DNA from 3 places in the Peribacillus sp. Hz7 genome. Region 3 is predicted to be linked to each of the others. Evidence: riboswitches for the same ligand, from Rfam matches in the RefSeq annotation. Region 3 holds a riboswitch; each other region holds the start of a gene.
What was found. Region 3 has a riboswitch for cobalamin ahead of nikA (nickel ABC transporter substrate-binding protein). Riboswitches for the same ligand answer to the same signal wherever they lie in the genome.

Region 1 (4,325 bases), on a different contig from region 3:
ATCGTCCTAAACCAGGCCATGAGAAAATAGATTCTACAATAATACTTCCACCTAACATAAAAGCAAAACTTGTCCCTATCATCGTCAAAATTGGTAAAAAAGCATGCTTGAGCACTTGAAAAACTAATATTCGTCTCTTGGACATGCCCCTTGCTATAGACGCTTTGACAAAATTTTGATTCATCATATCCAACATATTTGTCCTCAACACTCGAGCATAAACGGTTCCTAATCCTAATCCTAATGTTAGTGCTGGTAATACAAGATGCTGCCAAGTACCATTTCCCATAGAAGGAAGCCAGCCATATTGAACAGAAAATAAATAAATGAATAGAAATCCCAACCAAAAAGAAGGAATGGCAGACCCGAAAAGAGCCATAAGTCTGCCGATTCTATCTAATATCCCAGCTGAATAGATAGCTGTTGAAATTCCTAAACTAAAGGTAACCACTAGCATAATCAATAAACCAGCACATGCTAGTTCTAAAGTAGCTGGTAATCTTTCGAATAATTCATCAACGACCGGCTCTTTAGATACATAGGAGTTTCCCCATTGCCCAGTAAAAACATCCTTTAGCCATTGGACATATTGACTCCCTATGGATTCTGTTAATCCTAGCTCTATACGTAATGAATCTAAGGCTTCTTTTGATGCAGGAACATCATTTACTTTTAACATAATTGTAGCTGGGTCTCCAGGCGATACTCTTAGTAGTAAAAAAGTAAGTGTCGCGACGCAAAAAACAACAAGAACTAATTGAATCAAATGTTCTATGAAAAATCTAATCATCTACACTATTCCACATCAATCTGCGAATGATTATAGTAATACTCAATTGGATGAGCTACAAATCCTTTTAAACCATCTTTAACAGCAAATACTGTATTTGGAAAAACGATGAATGACTGTGGAATATCTTCATTAATTTTCTCTTGTATCTGAATAGCTAATTGATTACGCTCTTCCAAATCAGTTGTTTGACTTAGCTGACTAATCATTTTATCAACAGAAGGAGACGCATATTTACTCACATTTGATTCACTATTAGATCGATAAAATATTTCTAAGAAGAATTGAGGATCACCCGTGTGTGCCGTCAACATACTGTACATCGATAAATCCCAATCCTCATTCGCTAATGTGTCATCGATATTTTCTACTTGACGGATATTGACTTTCATTCCTTCAACTAATAATTTATTTTGGATGACTTCTGCCATTACTGTTAGTTCTGGACGCTGTGGAAACGTTAATAATGTCGCTTCAAATGGCTTCCCTTCTTTTTCCCACATGCCTGTAGCGTTTTTCTTCCAACCTTCTTGCTGCATTAATTGGTCAACAGATTGCTTTTCTTCTTTATTTTCCACTTTACCAAATGGTAATACAGGAGAAAATGCACTATGTGCTACAGTCCCTTGCCCTTTCATGACAGAACTTACAATCTCTTCACGTGGAATCAACATATCAACCACTTTCCTCAGTGCTAACTCTTTAAATAGAGGAGATTCCATATTGTACATTAGCATATGTGTTCTCAATGATGTAGCGGTTAACACTTCAAATTTTTTATTCTTCTCTAGAACATCAATATTATCGACAGAAATATCAGTTGCCCCGTCTACATCTCCAGATTGTAAGGCCATTAATCTCGTATTGGCATCAGCGATAAACTTAATTGTCACTTCAGATAATAGTGCTTTTTCTCCCCAATAATCTTCATATCTTTTAACAATAAGTGATTCATCTTGATTAAATTTTTTAATTTTAAATGCTCCTGTAAAAGCAGGATAACTATCTTTGGCATCCATTGTTGCTACGTCTACAATGATTGTAGATGGGTCAGCTAAATGCGCAATTAAAGCCGCATTCGGTTGTGTAGTTTCAATTTTCAATTCAGTATCTGATACTACTCCCATAGACTTAATTTGCAATAGATCCTTCGCTCTTTGATTTTTATCCATAGAGCGCTGTAATGATTCTTTCACGCTTGTAGCATCCATTGCTTTTCCATTATGGAAGGTTACATTTTCTTGTAATTGAAACAACCATGTTGTGTCACTCTCTTGTTTCCATGATTTTGCCAGCCAAGCTGTAGGTTCCAATTCTTCATTCAATTTAATTAATGTTTCTGCTGTTCCAGAACGCATAACTTCCCAGCTATCACTTCCATGTGGATCAAGGCTTGCTGGACTCCACGAAAAAGCTAACGTTGCTTTTTGGTTTGAATCTTCTTCATTAGTACCTTTATCTGTTGATGTTTCATCATTCCCAGCACATCCTATAAGTGCTAGAAGGGATAAAGCAAGAACCATCCATAATCCTAAGTTTCGTTTCCTATTCCAATTTTCCAACATGTTCTTCCCCCTAAATAATTATTAAAAACAAAAAAGCATTTCTGACTATGTAAAGAGGTCAGAAATGCTTTTCATGATAAAAAATAGGGTATCTAAACTTATGAATCATCCATAGATGATATACGTATAGACTTGTGATTATCAGCATACTAACCACCTCCCTAAAGTCCCGTAGGTCTAACAGTGATGTTCAAATAGGTAGGTCTCCTGACTCAGGGCATTCACTCTCAATCCTTCCCAGGGATTACCCCAGTGGTTTTTCTGAAAGCTCACAGCATATCATACTGTTTCCCTACACAGTGGCGGGTCCGTGTCGGAATTAAACCGACTTCCCTATTAAGCAAACGAAACTTCCTAAAGCTTCATTGTGCACCTATTTTCTACATATGAAATTTTTAACATTCTGTTATTTCAAACACTTATATTCTAATTAAAAATAATAGTTATATAATTAACGATTGTCAATGGAGAACTATAGGGAACATATTCTTTATCTTCTCCCTAAAAATCCAACTGACTTAAAACATATAAAAATTAAAAAAGACTATAATTGCAAAAAATAAAAGTATTTGATATTATTTAGTTGTCTAATATTTAAACATCTAAATATATAACCGAAATGAGGAAATCAACATGCGCTTACAAGGAAAAGTTGGAATCGTAACGGGTAGTGCTTCTGGTATTGGTCGAGGAATGGCCCTAGCTATGGCTAAAGAAGGTGCCCATATCGCTATTGTCGATGTAAACGAAGAAAAAGGGAAACAAACCTTAGCCGAAGTGAATCAATATACAGAAGGTTTGCTTTTTATTAAAGACATCTCTATAAAAGAAAATATTAAGGAAATTGTTGCTGAAGTCATTGAAAAATATGGAAAACTGGACATTCTAGTTAATAATGCACATGTATCAAGACAAGTGCTTTTCAATGAAACAACAATGGAACATTTTAATCTTTCTTTCGGAACTGGATTCTATCCTACATTCCATTTTATGCAGGCTGCTTATCCTGAACTAAAGAAATCTAAAGGTAAAGTGATTAACTTTGCTTCAGGTGCCGGAATTGATGGACAACCTACACAAACTTCTTATGCAGCCGCAAAAGAAGCAATCCGCGGAATTTCTCGTGTTGCTGCAAACGAATGGGGCCCAGATGGAATTAACGTCAATTTAATCTCACCTATCGCGCTTACTCCGGGTGTTCAACAATGGCGTGAAAATGATCCAACATTATACGATGCAATGATTAACAAAATTCCGCTTCGTCGTCTTGGTGACCCAGAACAAGATATCGGTCGAGTAGCTGTTTTCTTAGCCAGCAGCGATTCAGATTATATGACTGGACAAACACTTATGGTAGATGGCGGTACTATTAAATTACGTTAAGGAGGAATTTAACATGGGAAGATTAGATAATAAAGTGGCTATTATAACAGGTGGAGCATCAGGTATTGGAGAACGTATGGTTGATTTATTCAGCCAAGAAGGGGCAATCGTCATTGCCGCTGATATTAACGAAGCAGCACTGGAAAAAGCAAGTCAAAAAGAAAATGTATATGGAATGAAATTAAATGTAGCTTCAGAAACTGATTGGAAAGCTTTAGCGAAAGAAGTGAACGAACACTTTGGGAAAATTGATATTCTCGTGAACAACGCCGGGATTTCTTCAGAAAAACCTTACCAAGAGATCGACATTAATGATTGGGAAAAAATGATGGACATTAATGGATTTGGTCCATTTGCCGGCATGAAACATGTTACTCCTTATATGGCAGCGCAAAAGAAAGGCTCAATCATTAATATCTCTTCTTATACAGCTCAAATCGGTCAAGGCTTTAATCATTACTCAGCGTCTAAAGGTGCAGTACGTGCTGTATCTAAAGCAGCTGCAACGACTTTTGGGTATCAAGGAATACGTGTAAACGCCCTATTCCCTGGAATTATTGAAACACCTATGACAAAATCGTTAGAAA
Region 2 (4,325 bases), on a different contig from region 3:
ATCAAAGCCGATGCCTTCCAAACGATCGGTTAAGATCTCTAATGCTGCTGGATGAACATCAATCGTTTGTCCATATGTAAATTTCACTTCTGGATACTTAGTCTTTCCATCCTCAATTTCCGCAGGGATATGCAGCTTCGAGTGACCCGCATGCAGCAAAATAATTGGAATAACAGCAACTTCTGTCGCTCCTCTTTTCACACAATTGTCGATCCCTTGTGAAATATTAGGTGATGCGAATTCCAGGAAACATGTTTCAATGATTAAGCCTTCATCCATTGTTGGAATCATCTTGTCTACAAAAATACGAACCTCTTCATTTCCAGCCTCTAATCGGCTTCCATGTCCAACAAACAATACTGCTTTCATTCACTATTTCCCCCTATTCATTAATCCTCACATGGTGCTGGCTCTATGTGAATCTTTGGTGCAATGTCTTGATATTGAAAACCTTGAATCTTTTTCGCACGCTTGAAGTATTTAAATAATCGTTCATTAGGATGTGCGTTCTGCTTGTACTCTTCCACAATATTCGTAATTAATTCAACAAGGCGATCTGGCTCAATTCCCTCCGCAACGGGTTGACCTGGATGAGCTGTTCGTCCAACTGGTTTGGCGCCTACAAATAAGTCAAATTTCCCTCTGCGGAAGACGATTCCGATATCATCCATGACCGCACTATAACAAGCCATCCCGCATCCATTAAACCCGATGTTTAATTCTTTCGGCATCTCCATTCCACCAAGTACACGCTGCAATTCATCCGCATAAGGAATTGGTTCTTCTTTTTCTCCATCACAGAAATCACACGCTTTTAACGTCACAACATCGCCAATTGGAGACAGTAAAAAGCCAACGGATTGCAGTTTCTCTGTAATTAAATCTGGTTCAGTCGTCGGGATTTTTAATACGATTTTATGATTCGGCGTATATTCCATCGTTCCTTTTTCACCAACAACTTGTGCTAGTGTCATCATTTGCTGCGGTGTAAATTGCTTATTCGCAACACCCGGGCTAACCGCTAGTTCAAATATGGATTCTATGTTTTGTTGAACGAACGATGAAGTTCTTGGCTTAGCCACACTTTGATCAGATACTCTCGATAAAGCTTCCAACGCTACCTCGTAAGAAGTGCTCGTACTCTTCTTCTCAGGCGCTTTCGTCAGCAACCCAACAGCGGCTTCTCCATAAGAGCCTTGCGTAAGTCCTGTTTCTTGATCCATCGCCCATGGCTCTGCTTCTTTTTTCAAGCGTTGATGCGGTTTTAACGGCTGCTTTTCTGAACCCAATGTATACTTTCTTTGATAGCCGCGAGGCGTAATGATTTTATTGTCATATAAGAATGTCGATGAATTCCCGATTACAACGGTTGTCAGCATTCCAATATCATGATTCAACATTTCTGCTAAATTCGTAATGGTAATCTCCTGACGCTCGCGATACGCGCTTTTCACTAGCCCTACTGGTGTATCTGGCGAACGATATTTCAGTAAAATCCGCTGTGTTTCAACAATTTGTCTTGTTCGACGACCACTGCGCGGATTATAAAGCGCAATAACAAAATCCGCCTGTGCCGCTGCTTCAACTCGTTTCGCAATCAGCTCCCACGGTGTTAAGTGGTCACTCAAACTAATCGTACAAGAGTCATGCATAACAGGTGCCCCAAGTAATGATGCACAGGAATTAATCGCTGAAATCCCAGGAATAATTTCAATTTCAACACCTGTTGCTTCTTTCCATCCCTTTTCAATCAAGACCTCATAAACAAGGCCTGCCATTCCATAAACCCCTGCATCACCGCTTGAAATAACGGCTACTTTCTTGCCGTTTTCCGCTTGTTTTACCGCTTCTTGTGCACGCGATACTTCTTCTGTCATTCCGGTACTAATAATCGCTTGATCGGTTAATAAATCTTGAATCAATTCCACATATGTTTTGTAACCGATGATAAAATCACTTTCTTGAAGTGCTTCCACAGCTCGTGTTGTAATATGTTTAAAATCCCCTGGACCAAATCCAACAACAAATAATTTCCCTTTTTGCTCCATACAAATATCCCCCTTCGTAATCCGTAATCTAGGATTCTACTTTTTTCTTTGAAACTCCTACGATAGCAGCAGATGCTGGATTAGGTGACATTTCTCCGTTCACAAATTGATATACTTTGTGCGTTTCAAGGCTTGGTTCATGCATATCCCGAACAATTTGGCGGCCAATTTCAGGGGAATCAACTCGATACCAATTACCCTCTGGATAGGCAATGACGATACAAGCATCTTTGCATCGTCCATTGCAACGAGTTCTTGTCGTATGAATCTCTTCATCCAATCCTAGTAAACTAATTTCGTCACGAACGGCTTGTGTCACTTCTTCGCCGCCCTTTCTCATACAACTACTTCCATTACAGATCAGCAGATGAGACTTTGTACCTTTCAAATTCCAAGTTGTCATATAGTTCCTCCTATTAGGCAGAAGAGAATAAAAAAACCTTAACTCTCTTGAGTTAAGGTTTTTTAAAAAGCTAAAAAATAAAATGAACTAGCATAAACATGCCGCTCTATATTCAACAGCCTCTACCCTTCCCTCCGAAAAGTATTACTTTTTCACTTAAAAGCAGGTTTCCTGGCTTACGCTTCTCTTTACTCTTGTCCCTTCCCAGTTTGCACCAGTGGTGTTGACAATTTCATCAGCGTTACAGTAGCGGGGGCTGCATCGGATTCTCACCGATTTCCCTATTATCCCTAGCATGACACTTTGGGCACTTTTAAATTTATATTCAATTGTTTAATAACAATATTCTCTCAATTCGTAAAACTGTACCTATCATATACCATCTTTTTAAAATTTTAAATAGATAATTACAACTTACGTATAAATCTAACCTGTATAGGGGAAATAATCCAGCAAGGATTTTCCGCTTATTGTTCCATTTTTTCTAAAAAAATCAATATTTTTCTATATTTTACTTATGAAATACAATCATAAAAAATTTTTTTCTAGAAGAAGCGATTTTCTCATGGTACACTATGCTAGAAATCTTAAAATTTTATAAACTTTACGGTGCTAAATTTTGATATTTGGCTTAAAAGGGAAGTCGGTGTAAGTCCGGCGCGGTCCCGCCACTGTAATGGGGAGCATCATTACTCACGTAAGAACCACTGTCTACTCTAAGATGGGAAGGTTGTAATGATGTCATGATCCAGAGCCAGGAGACCTGCCATAAAGGGGAAAACTGTTTCAACCTACGAGGATGGGGATACGGATATATAGCTAGTGAGTGTTTTTTACTCACAGTCCTGCTACTATTCAGTTATGCACTTCTTTCAAGGATGAAAGAAGTGCTTTTTTGTTTTGTACATAATTTTACAAAGCTCAGACACACTCTCACGTTCTTCGCGGATAACAAATGAGGAGGTGATGGCAGCGGCAAAAAAGTACGTAAAACGCTGCCGATTGTTTTTCTAAAATAACAAAGATTAAAAAGGAGACATGTATGAAAACATTGAATTGGAAAGTTCTTTATTTTATCGCATTATTGCTTTTCGTTCCTAATAAAGCCTCCGCTATGCATATTATGGAGGGATTCCTCCCTATTGAATGGGCGATCTTCTGGTGGGCGGTTACCCTCCCATTTTTAATTCTTGGTTTCCGTTCTATTCGTAAAAGCATCAAAGAAAACCCTGAAACAAAAATGATGCTTGGTTTGTCAGGGGCTTTTGCCTTTGTTCTATCCGCACTGAAAATTCCATCCGTTACCGGAAGCTGTTCTCACCCTACTGGAGTTGGCTTAGGTACGGTGCTGTTTGGACCATTTGCAATGAGTATCGTCGGATCAATCGTCTTATTATTTCAAGCTTTATTACTTGCTCATGGAGGATTAACAACGCTTGGAGCGAACGCTTTTTCCATGGCCGTTGTTGGACCGATTATCGCCTATCTTGTATATAAAGGCGCAACAAAAGCTGGCTGGTCTTTTTCCGTGGCTGTTTTCTTAGCAGCAGCACTTGGCGATTTAGGAACATACGTCATGACGTCTGTTCAACTTGCTTTAGCATTCCCTTCTGAAGTTGGCGGTTTCATGGCTTCTTTCACTAAATTCGCTGGAATCTTTGCGTTAACACAAATTCCATTAGCAATCAGTGAAGGTCTATTAACTGTTATTGTTATGAACTTCTTAAAAAAATATAATGTAAGCGAATTGAAAGCACTGCGCGTTCTAACGAAGGAGGCCCGTTAAGATGAAAAAAAATCTATTACTGCTCGGATTAGTAGTCATCCTAGCGATTTTCCCTCTGTTTATTCAAAAAGGAGCTGAGTTTGGCGGA
Region 3 (4,325 bases):
GTGCTAGTGCATGAACAATGAGTAATGTCCACATTACTTTTTTAACGCCGTATTTAGCAATCATTTGTCCAGCAAATGGGCGTAAGAACATACAAACAAACATGTAAAGCCCCATCATGATTCCAATTTCAGAGGTCTTAAAGCCATAATGCTCTGCCTGTAGAGGGAAAATTACAGTCAATACGGAATTGGCTGTAAAGAATAGCATCGATAGCAAATAGAGCTGGATCATTTTGAAACTTATAGGTTTTATATTCAACGGCTGCTCCTCACTTATTTCCCCTGCTACTTGCACACTTGTATAGTTTCTCTTGTTTAATTTTTTGTTTCACTATTATTGATTCTCCTCTCTATTTTTCCACATCCCCATACAATAAAAAAACAGCTCCTACACAAGGTAGTAGCTGTGAAAACGATTCTATGTAAAAGTACATATTTGTACAAGTCATGCAAGCGTTCTAACATCTCCCTATCCTCCGTAGGTTTTTTCGATGTTGTAAATCACTGGCAGGTCTCCTGACTTATGATCATCACTAAACTACACCTTCCCATCCTTCGACAGTGGTTTTTTGTAGGTAGCTCCCATTTACAGTTGCGGGACAGTACCGGACTTTCACCGGTTTCCCTTTTAAGCCAGATTAAACAATCTGGCACCAGCATTACATAGTATTCGATTATGGAGTACTATACCACACTTCACATATGTGTCAAGTTTTTCTAGTTGTTCCTTTAACACCAATATTTCCGCTACTCTATTTTGTACACTATTATTACCTGCCGTGCTATAGCTTGGCGGTCTAGACATTACTTCTGAAAAAAACGACTAAAATATCTAGGGTGATCAAAAGTTTTTTACTAGTTATTTTGTGCGTAATCTTGTTAAACAGCGAGAAGATGCAAGTCTTCATTACATATCCTTTACCAGAGAAAGAGAATATGTATTCTTTATTTCAAACTCAACAAAGCGATTTTATTCTTCTAAAAGTACAAAGATATTTTGAATTTGATAAAAAAACTTCATCTTACTATTCAAGGTTCTATTAAAGAGCATCGAAGCACAATAGAATTAACTAAATCATAGTTAATGTTTCATTCTGAAAAACATCAGAATCATAATTTGATATAGCAAAAATTTGCAATAACGAATATAATTTGTGATAGGTAAACTTTTTTTGATTTCATTTCCATGAAGTGAATATTTCCATTTTGAGAGAACATGTGTAATTTCTTTCTTATTTACTGTATTTCGTTTATAGATAGGGTTAGTGGCTGAATTTATCAAAAATTACTTAAGGTTGAAACTAATAAAATATAATAGTTTACAAATGATTTTCACTTAATCATTTTCAAGATAGATAAGCTTTATATTTCATTATGAAGATAAAGAAAAATTTCATATGGTATTGGAATGGGTGTATTCGTTTAATTGCGAATACTTAAATGGGAAGCCGGTGCAAAATCCGGCACGGTCCCGCCGCTGTAAGGGGGAGTCCTATGTATAAGAGCCACTGGATAATATCCGGGAAGGCGCATAGAGATGATGAACCTAAGTCAGAAGACCTGCCCGTTCTAGAAATGCTGTTAAACCTACGGGAGATGGGGGAGGTATTAGAGTGCTATGAAGACGAATTTGTTCTTAAACGATAGGCATTTCTGACCTGATAAATTCTGGTTGGGAATGCTTTTTTTGTAGTTTATATTTTATCGAATAATTAAAATTTGTAATTGAAGGTGAGAAAATATGTTTTTAAAAAGGTCTAATTTATTCCGTTCATTTGTTGGACTACTAGTAATGTTCACAATCTTTGTTGCTGGTTGCAGCAACACAACAAAAGATCAAGAAAATGCATCAGATAAAGAAAAAACAAAAGTTGTTACTTTTTCTTGGCCTGGAGATATCGGTGACTTAAATCCACACACGTATTTTCCAAATGAATTTTTTTCCCAGGCTATGGTATACGAACCTCTTGTTTATTACGGTGAAGGTGGAGAAATTCAGCCTTGGTTAGCAGAGAGCTGGGATATATCGAAAGATGGAAAAGAATATGTATTCCATTTGAGAAAAGATGTTCAATTTTCTGATGGTTCGCCATTTAATGCTGAAATCGTTAAGAAAAACTTTGATACGGTTTTAGATAATCGTAAACAACATGAATGGGTGGAATTAATTAATCAAATTAAAAGTACAGAAGTAGTCGATGAATATACATTTAAACTTACTTTACATAACTCGTATTATCCAACTCTTCAAGAACTAACTTATGTCAGACCTTTGAGATTTGTGGGCGAAGCTGCTTTTCCTGACAGTCAAAATACATTTAAGGACGGACTCAAGTCGCCGATTGGCACTGGTCCATGGGTATTGAGCGAATATAAGAAAAATGAGTTTGCTGTATTCGAAAGAAACGAACAGTATTGGGGTACTAAACCTAAAGTAGATAAGGTAGTTGTTAAAGTTATTATGGACGGCGAGTCTAGAGTATTAGCTTTTGAGAAAAAGGAACTTGATTTTATTTTTGGTAACGGCGTCATCAGCCAAGATTCATTCCAATTCTTGAAGAATTCTGGAAAATATGAAACTAAATTGTCAGAACCTACAGCTACAAGAACGTTGCTTTTTAACACAAATAACGAAGCTACTAAAGATCGTAAAGTTCGGTTAGCTCTCAACCATGCTTTTAATAAACAGGCTGTTATCGATAATATTTTTTATGGTATGGAAGAAAAGGCTGATACTTTATTTCCACCTGTTTTGGATTACACAAAGATTAATGTAGATCCTTATGAATATGATGCCGCAAAAGCAGAACAGTTATTGGATGAAGCCGGATGGAAAAAAGTGGGTGGAAAACCATTTAGAGAAAAAGACGGAAAAGAGTTGCAACTGGAACTTCTATTTAATAGTACAGACAACATTCAAAAGTCAATCGCAGAATTTGTTCAAGGTGATTTTAGAAAACTAGGGATAGATATTAAATTGATTAGTCAGGAAAGTAATACTTTTTGGACAACCGCATTTGAAGGTAAGTATGATTTATTATTTACATCAACATGGGCTGTACCGTTTGACCCGCATTCTTATTTAGCTGCTATTACGACAGATTCGGAAAATGGAAGTCCAGATTACACTGCTTTACTAGGATTACCTAAAAAGAAGGAACTAGATCAAAAAATTAAGGAAGTATTATTAACTACAGACGAAAAAGAGAGAAAAATGTTATATACAGATATTTTAACGACCTTGCATGAACAAGCTGTTTACTTACCAATATCTTATCAGTCTAATGTAGCCGTGTATCATAAAAATATTAGCGGGGTAGATTTTTTACCTCAAGAAGTTGAGGTGCCTTTAACTTCAATTGATGTTAAATAAATTGAGCATAATTAAAAACAGCTTAAGGAGTACTACATGGGTTGGTTTATTGTTAAGCGTCTCACAAGTTTAATTCCAATATTATTAGGAATCTCATTCATCACTTTTATCCTGATTCATTTAATTCCTGGAGATCCAGCAGTAGCCTACTTAAGGATGTCTAATATTCCACCTACGGATGAGGCCGTAACAGCCCTTCGAGTTGAGCTTGGATTAAATGAGCCGTTATATATCCAGTATTTAGAATGGTTGGGGAAAGTGTTGCAATTGGATTTAGGGATGTCCTATGTATCCAAAAATGCTGTATGGGACGAAATGTTGTTGCATTTATTTCCAACGATTCAATTAACAGGTGCTTCGCTTATCTTTATTGTTGTTATTAGTCTACCTATAGGAATGATTTCGGCTATTTACAAGGGGAAATTTGTTGATCAGTTTAGTAGAATAGTTGCCTTTGTAAGTGTCTCTATGCCTTCCTTTTGGTTTGGATTTCTTTTGATCTATTTATTATCTGTAAAATTAGATTTATTTCCTGTATTGGGGAGGGGAACTTTGGCTCATCTAGTGCTTCCCTCCTTAACACTTGCTTTTGGTTATATAGGTACGTATATGCGATTGCTGCGGGCTAGTATGCTGGAAAACTTGAATGAGCCATTTGTTATGTATGCTAGAGCAAGAGGCTTACGTCAAAGATTAATTGTTAGCAGGCATGTTTTAAAAAAGTCCTTATTGCCTGTGATAACTGGACTTGGCATGAGTTTAGGGAACATGCTAGGCGGAGCGGTAATTGTTGAAACCATTTTTGCTTGGCCCGGCATGGGACAATTATTTGTCACATCTATTCTAAATCAAGATTATCCAATGATTCAGGGGTGTGTATTGTTTATGAGCGTGATTTTTGTGGTCTGTAATCTTCTTGTGGATATTATGTATTCTTTCCTGGATCCCCGTA

Region 1: another riboswitch for cobalamin. It lies ahead of ACE199_RS09845 (ABC transporter substrate-binding protein); the one in region 3 lies ahead of nikA (nickel ABC transporter substrate-binding protein).
Region 2: another riboswitch for cobalamin. It lies ahead of ACE199_RS12690 ((2Fe-2S) ferredoxin domain-containing protein); the one in region 3 lies ahead of nikA (nickel ABC transporter substrate-binding protein).

What each region holds. Positions count from the first base shown of each region.
Region 1 is NZ_JBHHJV010000005.1:196,389-200,713, reverse strand. It holds gene nikB (nickel ABC transporter permease) at 1-790, opposite strand, end outside; gene ACE199_RS09845 (ABC transporter substrate-binding protein) at 796-2,355, opposite strand; cobalamin riboswitch at 2,536-2,747, opposite strand; gene ACE199_RS09840 (SDR family NAD(P)-dependent oxidoreductase) at 2,989-3,738, shown strand; gene ACE199_RS09835 (SDR family NAD(P)-dependent oxidoreductase) at 3,752-4,325, shown strand, end outside.
Region 2 is NZ_JBHHJV010000008.1:55,102-59,426, reverse strand. It holds gene ACE199_RS12700 (sirohydrochlorin chelatase) at 1-369, opposite strand, end outside; gene cobJ (precorrin-3B C(17)-methyltransferase) at 390-2,048, opposite strand; gene ACE199_RS12690 ((2Fe-2S) ferredoxin domain-containing protein) at 2,077-2,451, opposite strand; cobalamin riboswitch at 2,596-2,781, opposite strand; cobalamin riboswitch at 3,042-3,236, shown strand; gene ACE199_RS12685 (energy-coupling factor ABC transporter permease) at 3,494-4,237, shown strand; gene ACE199_RS12680 (energy-coupling factor ABC transporter substrate-binding protein) at 4,239-4,325, shown strand, end outside.
Region 3 is NZ_JBHHJV010000006.1:47,394-51,718, forward strand. It holds gene cntE (staphylopine family metallophore export MFS transporter CntE) at 1-259, opposite strand, end outside; cobalamin riboswitch at 490-671, opposite strand; cobalamin riboswitch at 1,394-1,582, shown strand; gene nikA (nickel ABC transporter substrate-binding protein) at 1,742-3,373, shown strand; gene nikB (nickel ABC transporter permease) at 3,410-4,325, shown strand, end outside.